DNA from 2 places in the Arthrobacter sp. 'calajunan' genome. Region 2 is predicted to be linked to the other one. Evidence: riboswitches for the same ligand, from Rfam matches in the RefSeq annotation. Region 2 holds a riboswitch; the other holds the start of a gene.
What was found. Region 2 has a riboswitch for thiamine pyrophosphate ahead of thiM (hydroxyethylthiazole kinase). Riboswitches for the same ligand answer to the same signal wherever they lie in the genome.

Region 1: linked by a shared signal. The riboswitch ahead of RF641_RS12500 (3-oxoacyl-ACP reductase) and the one ahead of thiM (hydroxyethylthiazole kinase) in region 2 are both predicted to bind thiamine pyrophosphate.

What each region holds. Positions count from the first base shown of each region.
Region 1 is NZ_JBKZDY010000007.1:127,767-131,973, reverse strand. Features, by position in the region: gene RF641_RS12505 (LLM class flavin-dependent oxidoreductase) at 1-1,085, opposite strand, end outside; gene RF641_RS12500 (3-oxoacyl-ACP reductase) at 1,082-1,891, opposite strand; TPP riboswitch at 1,953-2,046, opposite strand; gene RF641_RS12495 (hypothetical protein) at 2,111-2,716, opposite strand; gene RF641_RS12490 (hypothetical protein) at 2,721-3,344, opposite strand; gene RF641_RS12485 (HNH endonuclease family protein) at 3,599-4,207, shown strand, end outside.
Region 2 is NZ_JBKZDY010000009.1:14,232-18,438, reverse strand. Features, by position in the region: gene thiD (bifunctional hydroxymethylpyrimidine kinase/phosphomethylpyrimidine kinase) at 1-818, opposite strand, end outside; gene thiE (thiamine phosphate synthase) at 815-1,456, opposite strand; gene thiM (hydroxyethylthiazole kinase) at 1,449-2,243, opposite strand; TPP riboswitch at 2,233-2,327, opposite strand; gene RF641_RS13730 (GntR family transcriptional regulator) at 2,714-3,079, opposite strand; gene RF641_RS13725 (hypothetical protein) at 3,076-4,207, opposite strand, start outside.

The DNA.
Region 1 (4,207 bases), on a different contig from region 2:
CCTCCCCCGGCCGCCAGCAGCCCGAGCAGCTCGCGCACCGTCGGCTGGTGGATCTCGATCAACCGCAGGATCGTCGCGTAGCGTCCGGCCGGGCCGGTGAAGTCTGCGGCGGAGGGAAGTACGGGCACCGGTGCATCCAGCTCCCAGGCGCTGGTGTCCTGGTGCACGAATACCGCCAGCTGGGCCAGGGCCTGCTCGACGGGCAGCAGGTCGTTGAGCCTGCGCTGCTTGTCCTTGGCCTCCTCCAGGGTGCGGCCCACGTAGGCGACCAGCCCCGGCATGATGGCCAGGGCCTGCGGATCGCGCCCGGCCGCTGCGGCCCGGGAACGCACGTCCTGCGCGTAGTCCAGCGCCATCCGCCGGTCGGCGGCCACCGCGTAGATCGCCTCGGCATGGACCGCCGCGAGCTCGCGCCCCTGGGCGGAGGCCCCGGCCTGGAAGAGGACCGGGGCGCCCTGCGGCCCGTCGGGAATGTTCAGCGGCCCGCGCACCCCGAAGTGCTCGCCTGCATGGTCGATGCGCGAGAGCTTTTTCGGGTCGGTGAACACGCCTGCGCGGTCGGCCCGCACCGCAGCCGACGGGTAGGAACCGAACAGCCCTCGCAGCACCGTGATGAACTCGTTGGCGCGGCCGTAGCGGTAGGCATGGTCGCCCAGCGTTTCACGCCCGTGGTTCTGCGCCTCGGAGTCCCACATGCTGGTGACCACATTGGCCCCGGCCCGGCCTCCGGAAAGCCGGTCCAGGCTGGCCAGCATGCGGGCGGCATGGAACGGGGTGTAGAAGCTGGAGGACACCGTGCAGACCAGACCGATCCGGCTGGTGTGCTGGCTCAGCGCCGACAACAGCGTGAACGGTTCGAAGAACCAGGTCGGTCCGGCCGCCGCGGCCTCCGGGGAGACGGCCTGGCCGTCGGCCAGGAACACCGCGTCCAGCAGGCCGCGTTCGGCCAGCTGCGCCAGTTCCACGTAGTACGCGGTCTCGCCCAGCCGCTCGGCCGGGGAATCCGGCGCCCGCCAGGCCGCCTGGTGGTGCCCCGCGCCGTAGATGAACAGGTTGAACCGGGCCTGCTTCCTCGATGCGCTCATCCCTTGACCAGGCCGCCGTCGACGATCAGGTTCTGTCCGGTCACCCCGCGCGAGAGCGGCGAGGCGAAGAACAGCACCGCGTCGGCGAGCTCGGCCGGCGAGGTCACCCGGCGCAGCGGGGTACCGGAGGCGATCAGGTCGAAGACCTCTTCAGGAGTGGCGGCCGAGGCATCCGTGGTGCGCAGCAGGCCCCCGGAAACCATGTTGACGTTGATGCCTTCCGGGCCCAGGTCGTCCGCGAAGGTGCGGGTCAGCGAGAGCAGCGCCGCCTTGGTGGCGGTGTAGTCGTGGTACGGAACCACTGGGTGCTGGAACAGATTCGTACCGATGTTGACGATGCGCCCAAACCCTGTCTGGCGCATGCCCGGAAGCACTGCCTGGATCGCGGCGACGGGTGCGAGCACGGAGCCGGCGAACTGGGCCGTGAGCTCTTCGGCGGACAGCTCGTCTGCCTTGGAACGGGCATCTGCGTTGAAGGAGAAATCCACCAGCGCGTTGTTGACCAAGGTGGTGATCGGGCGGCCGAAGTGCTCGGCCGCGGCGGCGGCCAGGTCCTTCAGCCCGGCGGCGTCGCGCACGTCGGCCTGCAATGCCAGCGCCTGTCCGGGGAATGCGGCGGCAAGTTCCTCGGCCGCCTGCGACGAGCTGCGGTAGTTGACGACGACCTTCGCCCCGGCGTCCAGAAAAGCGGCGCTGATGGCCGCGCCCAGCCCGCGGGCGCCGCCGGTGACCAGCACCAGTTGTTCCTTGAGCGGCAGTGCGGTGGTGGAAGAAGCTGCGGTGTCGGTTGCTGCGTGTGCGTTCATGGTGCTCGAACTCCTTGAAGATGTGTCAAGGCGAACGGGACCCCGGCGTAGATGCGTGGCATCGAGGTATCCAGGACATTCCCTTCGCCAGTGCTAACTGGATCAGGTTCGACGGGTTTTATCTCAGCCGCATGGCGGCACCCCGTGTCACTACGTCCCATTAGTACCACAAGCCGTCCGGGACGGCCGAACACGTGTCTTCGCCGGGTGTTTCCGGAGCTACTGGATGACCTGGACTTCAAAACCCGCCGGAGCCGAGAGCTCCGGGATCAGCTCGATGACCAGATTCTCGATATTTTTCTCGTCAAGTTCGACTTCCACGACGTTTGCTTCTGTCGAGCATTGGACGACTTTTTGCTTCAGGGCGCTCTGCCCATCCCTGACGCGTAGGTCGATCTGGCCCACGCCTGAACAACTGAACTTGATCAAATAGGGACCCGGTAAGCCATCTGTTTCCAAGGAGAGTTCTTCCGGCGCAAGGGTTCCGCCTTGCTGGTACAGAAAGCGTGCGGCGTTCCATGCAACCAACCCTTGATATCCGCGCTGCTCGATTTCGCCCTGCCAGAATCCTATGCCGTCCATAGCGGTAGGGTCTGAGGATATTCCGACCATCGCCAGATACATCAGCGGCGGGTAGTGCAGTGCAACTTCTTGGCGGTGGGCGATCTCCTCAGGCGACGATTCCTCGACGGGTTGCTGGAATTGGAGGGTGTTTGACTGTTGCCTGGGCGATTCGCGATCTAGCGGGCCGAGCTGGGACACCGGAGTTGTGCAGGACGTGAGCGCAAGAATTACAGCTCCGAGCAGAGGCAGCATTTTCTTCATTCGCTCACTTGCCATCATTTTGGTACAGGTTGAGTTCGTAGGATCCGATGGTTTCGGGATCACCGGAAACCAAAATGCTGTAGCTCTCGGCGGATGGACCGATTTCAAACTCGCCGTGGGTGGTTGCTGCGGGGACCTCGCAGGTCAATGGGATCTCGACCGATGGCTCCATGCCAATTTCCGGAAAATCTACGTTGATGAAAACCTGCACGGCCGCGCGCCCAACACCCCAGCAACCAAATTCAACCTTGTAATCACCCGCTTCTTCCGCGGTGCCGCTCATGGATGTCGAATCGTTGATAACCTCTTGCTCGCCATTTTCGCCTATAAAGGTCGTGGATCGGAAAAATCCCGAAAGTCCCATGGCAAATTCGTCCACATCATCACGCGTATCAAGGTCGCCGAAGATCGGGGTAGCTCGCAGAACCTGTGTTTGCAGCTCTGAGAAAATCGGAACACCTTCTTGGTAATACTTCGCGTAGGGATCGTCACCGTGTTGTTCCGCTTCCCAGGCCGAGTCATACCCGCCGAGATCTTGCTGTTCCACGGGTTTAAGCTTGGATACGGGTGTCGTACAGGCACTGAGCAGCAGTACGCCGGCCAGCAGTGGATACAGAAACTTCTTCACAGCAACATCCCGATGGTCATTCAAATCAGCATCATGCTGACCATATTTCGTCTACCGAAAGAAAACAATACTTGTCACAGCGGATTATGGCGGCAAAATGGTAACTTTTTCAATTCAGCCTGCCAACTTCCGAGAAGAGAATCACAGCAAGACACCTGGAGCGAATCAGAGTTTCGTCGGTGCAGGCACATAGAGTCGAATGCTGGGACCGCGGATTGCAGTCCCGCCGCATATTCAAGGAGAAGTACCACCGCATGCGACTGCTGCGCCGCACCCTGTCCCTAGTTCTCGTCGCATCCACCCTCGGACTGGTTTCCTGCTCATCGCTGGCTTCCACGGATTTCACCGGGACAAACGGCGCCCAGGCCGCGACCCCGACAGCCGATCAGCAGGCGACGTATGCCACGTCCCTGAACCAATTGGAAGACATCGCCATCAAGGGTCGCGCACCGAAGACCGGCTACTCTCGCGAGCAATTCAGCAACGGATGGAAAGATACCGACAACAACGGCTGCGATGCGCGCAACGATATCCTCGCTCGCGATCTGGACAATGTTGAATACAAACCGGCCCGGGTCGACTGCGTGGTATTGAGCGGAACTTTCCATGACCCCTACACGGGCAAGACGATCAATTTCGAGCGCGGCCAAACCACAAGTTCCGCCGTACAGATCGACCATGTCGTCGCGCTGTCGGACGCCTGGCAGAAGGGCGCCCAGAAATGGAGCAAGGATGAGCGCCTCCAGTTCGCCAACGATCCGTTGAATCTCCTCGCCTCGGACGGACCCACAAACGCCGCCAAGGGCGACAAGGACGCGGCAACATGGCTGCCACCAAACAAGGACTTCCGCTGCGAATACGTG
Region 2 (4,207 bases):
ATGTCCTCCCACCAGGCGGCCATCGGATCCGCGGCGCCGAAGAAGTCGACGAAGTGGTGCACCGGCCCGTGCCCGGAGCCCACCTGCAGCTCGTCAGCGGCGCCGATGGCGCGCAACAGGTAGCCCTTGGCCTGTTCCAGCGCGGTCGCCCAGTCGCCGGTGGCGGCGAAGCGGGTGGCCAGCGCGCTGGACAGGGTGCAGCCGGTGCCATGGGTGTTTTTGGTAGCCAGGCGCGGGGAGCTGAACTCGGCCAGCACCCCGGCGGCGGAGACCAGCGCATCGGGGCACTGCGCCCCGGCCAGGTGCCCGCCCTTGGCCAGCACCAGCACGTCGTGGGCGGAGGCCAGACGCCGGGCCTGCTCCAGCACGAGCTCCCAGTCCTGCGCGGCGGCTTCGCCGAGCAGCGCGCCGAGCTCGGCGGTGTTCGGGGTGATCACGGTGGCGCGGGCCAGCAGCGGGTGCAGCGCGGCGGCGTCCTCCAGCAGGGCATCGCCGCTGGTGGCCACCATGACCGGGTCCAGCACCACCGGGGCGTTGACGGTATCCAGCCAGGCGGCGACAGCGCCGATGATCTCCTGGTTTGCCAGCATGCCGATCTTCACCGCGTCGATGCGCACATCCGCGCTGAGCGTTTCAAGCTGCGCGGTGACGAAATCCCCGTCGATGGCCTGCACTCCGCTGACCCCGCGGGTGTTCTGCGCGGTCAGCGCCGTGATCACTGCCATGCCGTAGCCGCCGTTGGCGGCAATGGCCTTCAGATCGGCCTGGATGCCGGCGCCGCCGGACGGGTCGGAGCCCGCGATGGAAAGGATGTTCACTTGGCCGCCTCCCAGGCGGAAACCAGCTGGGCGCTGGCGCTGCGCGGATCATCTGCCTGGCAGACTGGGCGCACCACGGCCATCCCGGCGCCGCCGCCGGCGCGGATGGCCGCGGCGTCATCGGCGGTCACCGCGCCGATGGCCACGCAGGGCAGCGCGGTCCAGCCGGTGCGTTCCGCGAAGCCGTCCAGGCCCAGCGGGGTGGGGTGGTCCTTCTTGGTCGGGGTGGCGCGCACCGCGCCAACACCCAGGTAGTCGATGAACTCGGCATCCAGGTTGGCCTGGGCGATCTGCTCCCGCGTGGAGGCGCTGAGCCCGATGATGCCCTCGCCGATCAGCTGGCGGGCCAGGGACACCGGCACGTCCTTCTGCCCGATGTGGATGCCGGCCACCGCGGCCCCGGCGGCGCGGGCCGCCAGGAATACGTCGATGCGGTCGTTGACCAGCAGCTGCGCCTTGCCCTCGGTCAGCTTTGCGGCCGCAAGCGTCAGCTCGAAGAACTCGCGGGCGCTTTCCTCCTTGGCGCGCAGCTGGATCCACTGGATCCCGCCGGCCACGGCTGCCTCGATCACCTCAAGGGTGCTATGCGGGCTGCAGCTGGCGGTGTTGGCCACCAGGTAGGCTCCGAGATCACGCATAGGTCTTTTCCTCACAGTTCAGGGTCTCAAGTGCGGCGGGCTCAACGGCCGCCAGGGAATCGAGGAAGGCCACGGCAAAACTGCCCGGCCCGGAGCTGGCGGCCAGCGCCTTTTCGGCGGCCAGGCCGTAGTAACCATGGGCCGCCACGGCGGCTTCGAACGGGTCCTCATGCACCGCGAGCATGCCCGCGCACACCGCACCCAGGGCGCAGCCTCCGCCGGTGATGCGGGTCAGGCCGATGCCGTTGGTGTGCACCAGCACGGTGCGCTGCGCGTCGATGATGGCGTCCGCCTCGCCGGAGATCGCGACCACCGAACCGTATTTCACTGCCAGCTCACGCCCGGCGGCGGTGGCTTCCTGCACGCTGTCCAGCGAATCCACACCTCGGCCGGAGGACTCCCAGCCGGCCAGCGCCATGATTTCCGAGGCGTTGCCGCGGATCAGCGTGGGGCGGCGGGCGACGATGCGCCGGGCGAATTCCGTGCGGACCGGCAACGCTCCGACGGCCACCGGATCCAGCACCCAGGGGGTGCCTGCGGCGCTCGCCGACTCGACAGCTTCTTCCATGGCGCGCAGCTGCTCGGTGGTGGGCGTGCCCAGGTTGACCAGCACGGCCGAGGCGGCCGCGGCGAACGGCCTGGCTTCCCCGGGCAGGTCAGTCATGGCCGGGGCCGCGCCGGAAGCCAGCAGTACATTGGCGGTGAAGTTGGTAACCACGGTGTTTGTCAGGCAGAACACCAAGGGGGATTGTTCCCGGTAATTGCGGGCAACAATAGGCAGAGTCATGCGACATCCCTCCGCTAGCTTGACCTAGTTCAGGTTCAACGGGTCTCATCTCAGTCGGCTTCTCCGACACCCCGTGTCACTGATCCCGAGGGTACGCAGATATCTGCGCAAGGACAAATCCTTAACGCCGTTGGAAGTCGGCCGGCCCATGCCGGCCGCTAGAGCCTCGGATCTTCGTAGCCCCTGCCGCGATCGATATTCTTCCGCGCTTCCCGAAGTGCCCTGGAGATTTCCGGGTCAGATCCTTCGAGGTCGTCGGCTCGTCGGTCGAGACTGCGCATGGCGCCTATGGCAAACGGCAGCGCGCAAAGTATGACCAAAACGCAGACGATCAAAATCGAAACCGGATCCACAGGTTATCCATTCCAAGCATTGCGGTGAGCTTAGGCTGAGCCTACAAAGAGGGGCGGACACCGTCAACCGAATCCCGGTTGCTCGGGAAATGATGCGGTGGTGACAGGGTTACCGAGCTATCGCGTCCTCCGCGCAACCAGCGCCTTGACCGTCGCCGCGTCCACCCCCAGCTCCGCGGCCAGTGCCCAGACCCTGTCCACTGCCTCGACCAGGTGCTCGTCCAGCGCTGGCTGCCCTGGCAGCTCATTGACCACGGTGCCCGCCCGGCGACGCGAGGAGATCAGTCCTTCGGCCTCCAGTTCCTTGTAGGCGCGGGCCACGGTGCCGGCGGCCACACCCAGATCGGCGGCCAGCGCGCGCACCGTGGGCAGCCTGCTCCCGGCGGCCAGTTCGCCCAGCGAAATCAGCGAAGCCACCTGGGCGCGGATCTGTTCATAGGGCGGCAGCGCCGAGTCCAGGTCAACGGTGATCTGGGCGCTCATCGGCGGCCCGCGTCACTGGTCTCCGGCCGCATCGAACCTTGCGGGCGCGGAAGCGCCAGCACCGCCGGCGCACAGAAGACCAGCAGACCGAACAGGGAGAAGTCGGCGAACAACTGGTATCCCATCATTGGCATGGCCACGAACGCGCCGGCGACTACGCGCAGCGAGCGGAATTCAAGCACCTGCCGATACCAGATTTCCACCTCTGCTCCCACCTGCCAGGGGATCGCCACGGAGCGGACGAGCAGGACGAATCCTGCATGCGCGGCAAGCAGTGCCGCGGCCAGCCCGGCAATGATCCACCGGTTCGGCGCGACAAATCCCCACAGCAGATCCAGCGGAGGGAAGAGCAGGAAGTACAGGCCGGCCGCCATCAGGAGTCCGGCAACGACATAGGTCCACAGCGGCAGCCGTGCGGCGGGTTTGGGCATTCGCGCGGCCGCGCGGGTCTTGATCGCCATGTACGCCAGGTAGGCGGCGTTGACCAGTAGGTAGAACAGCGTCGCGCCCGCGAGGAGGGCCAGGATGGCGGTGGCGCGTTCGGCGGTCGGCATCTCCTGCGTCTCGGAGCTCGGCAGCATTGGCCATCCGACGGCGACCAGCAGGATGGCAGCCATGGCGCTCAGATACTGCACCGCGAACAGCTGCTCGCGCAGCCGGGTGAAGGCGCTGGAGACGGCCGGCCGCAGGGATTCGAAGTTCACCGGCGGGCGCCAGAAGAACATGACGACGGTGATGGCCAGGGCGATGTAGTTGGCGGTCTGGTCCCACCGGCCCGCGAGGTCGTTCATCCGTTCCCAGTACTCGATGCCTTCGCCACCCATGGATTTGTCGGCGTCATCGGAGATCCACCGTGCCTTGAAGTGCAGGGCTTCGCCGGCGAGGCCGGCCAGGAGCACCGTCACCGTGCGGTAGAGGCGATTGAGCCAGGTGATGCGCAGCAGCCGGTTGTCGTGCTCGCTGATGCCGTCCAGCGGCTTGCGCCGCAGGATGAGGATGGTGGCGGCGAAGGCGGCGACCAGCAGGAGGACCAGGCTCAGTGCCAGATAGGGCAGGACCTCTGCGGCCGAACGCAACCCGTCCTGGGCATCGGCGGTCATGTAGTAGCCGTCGCCGTCGTCCTCGATG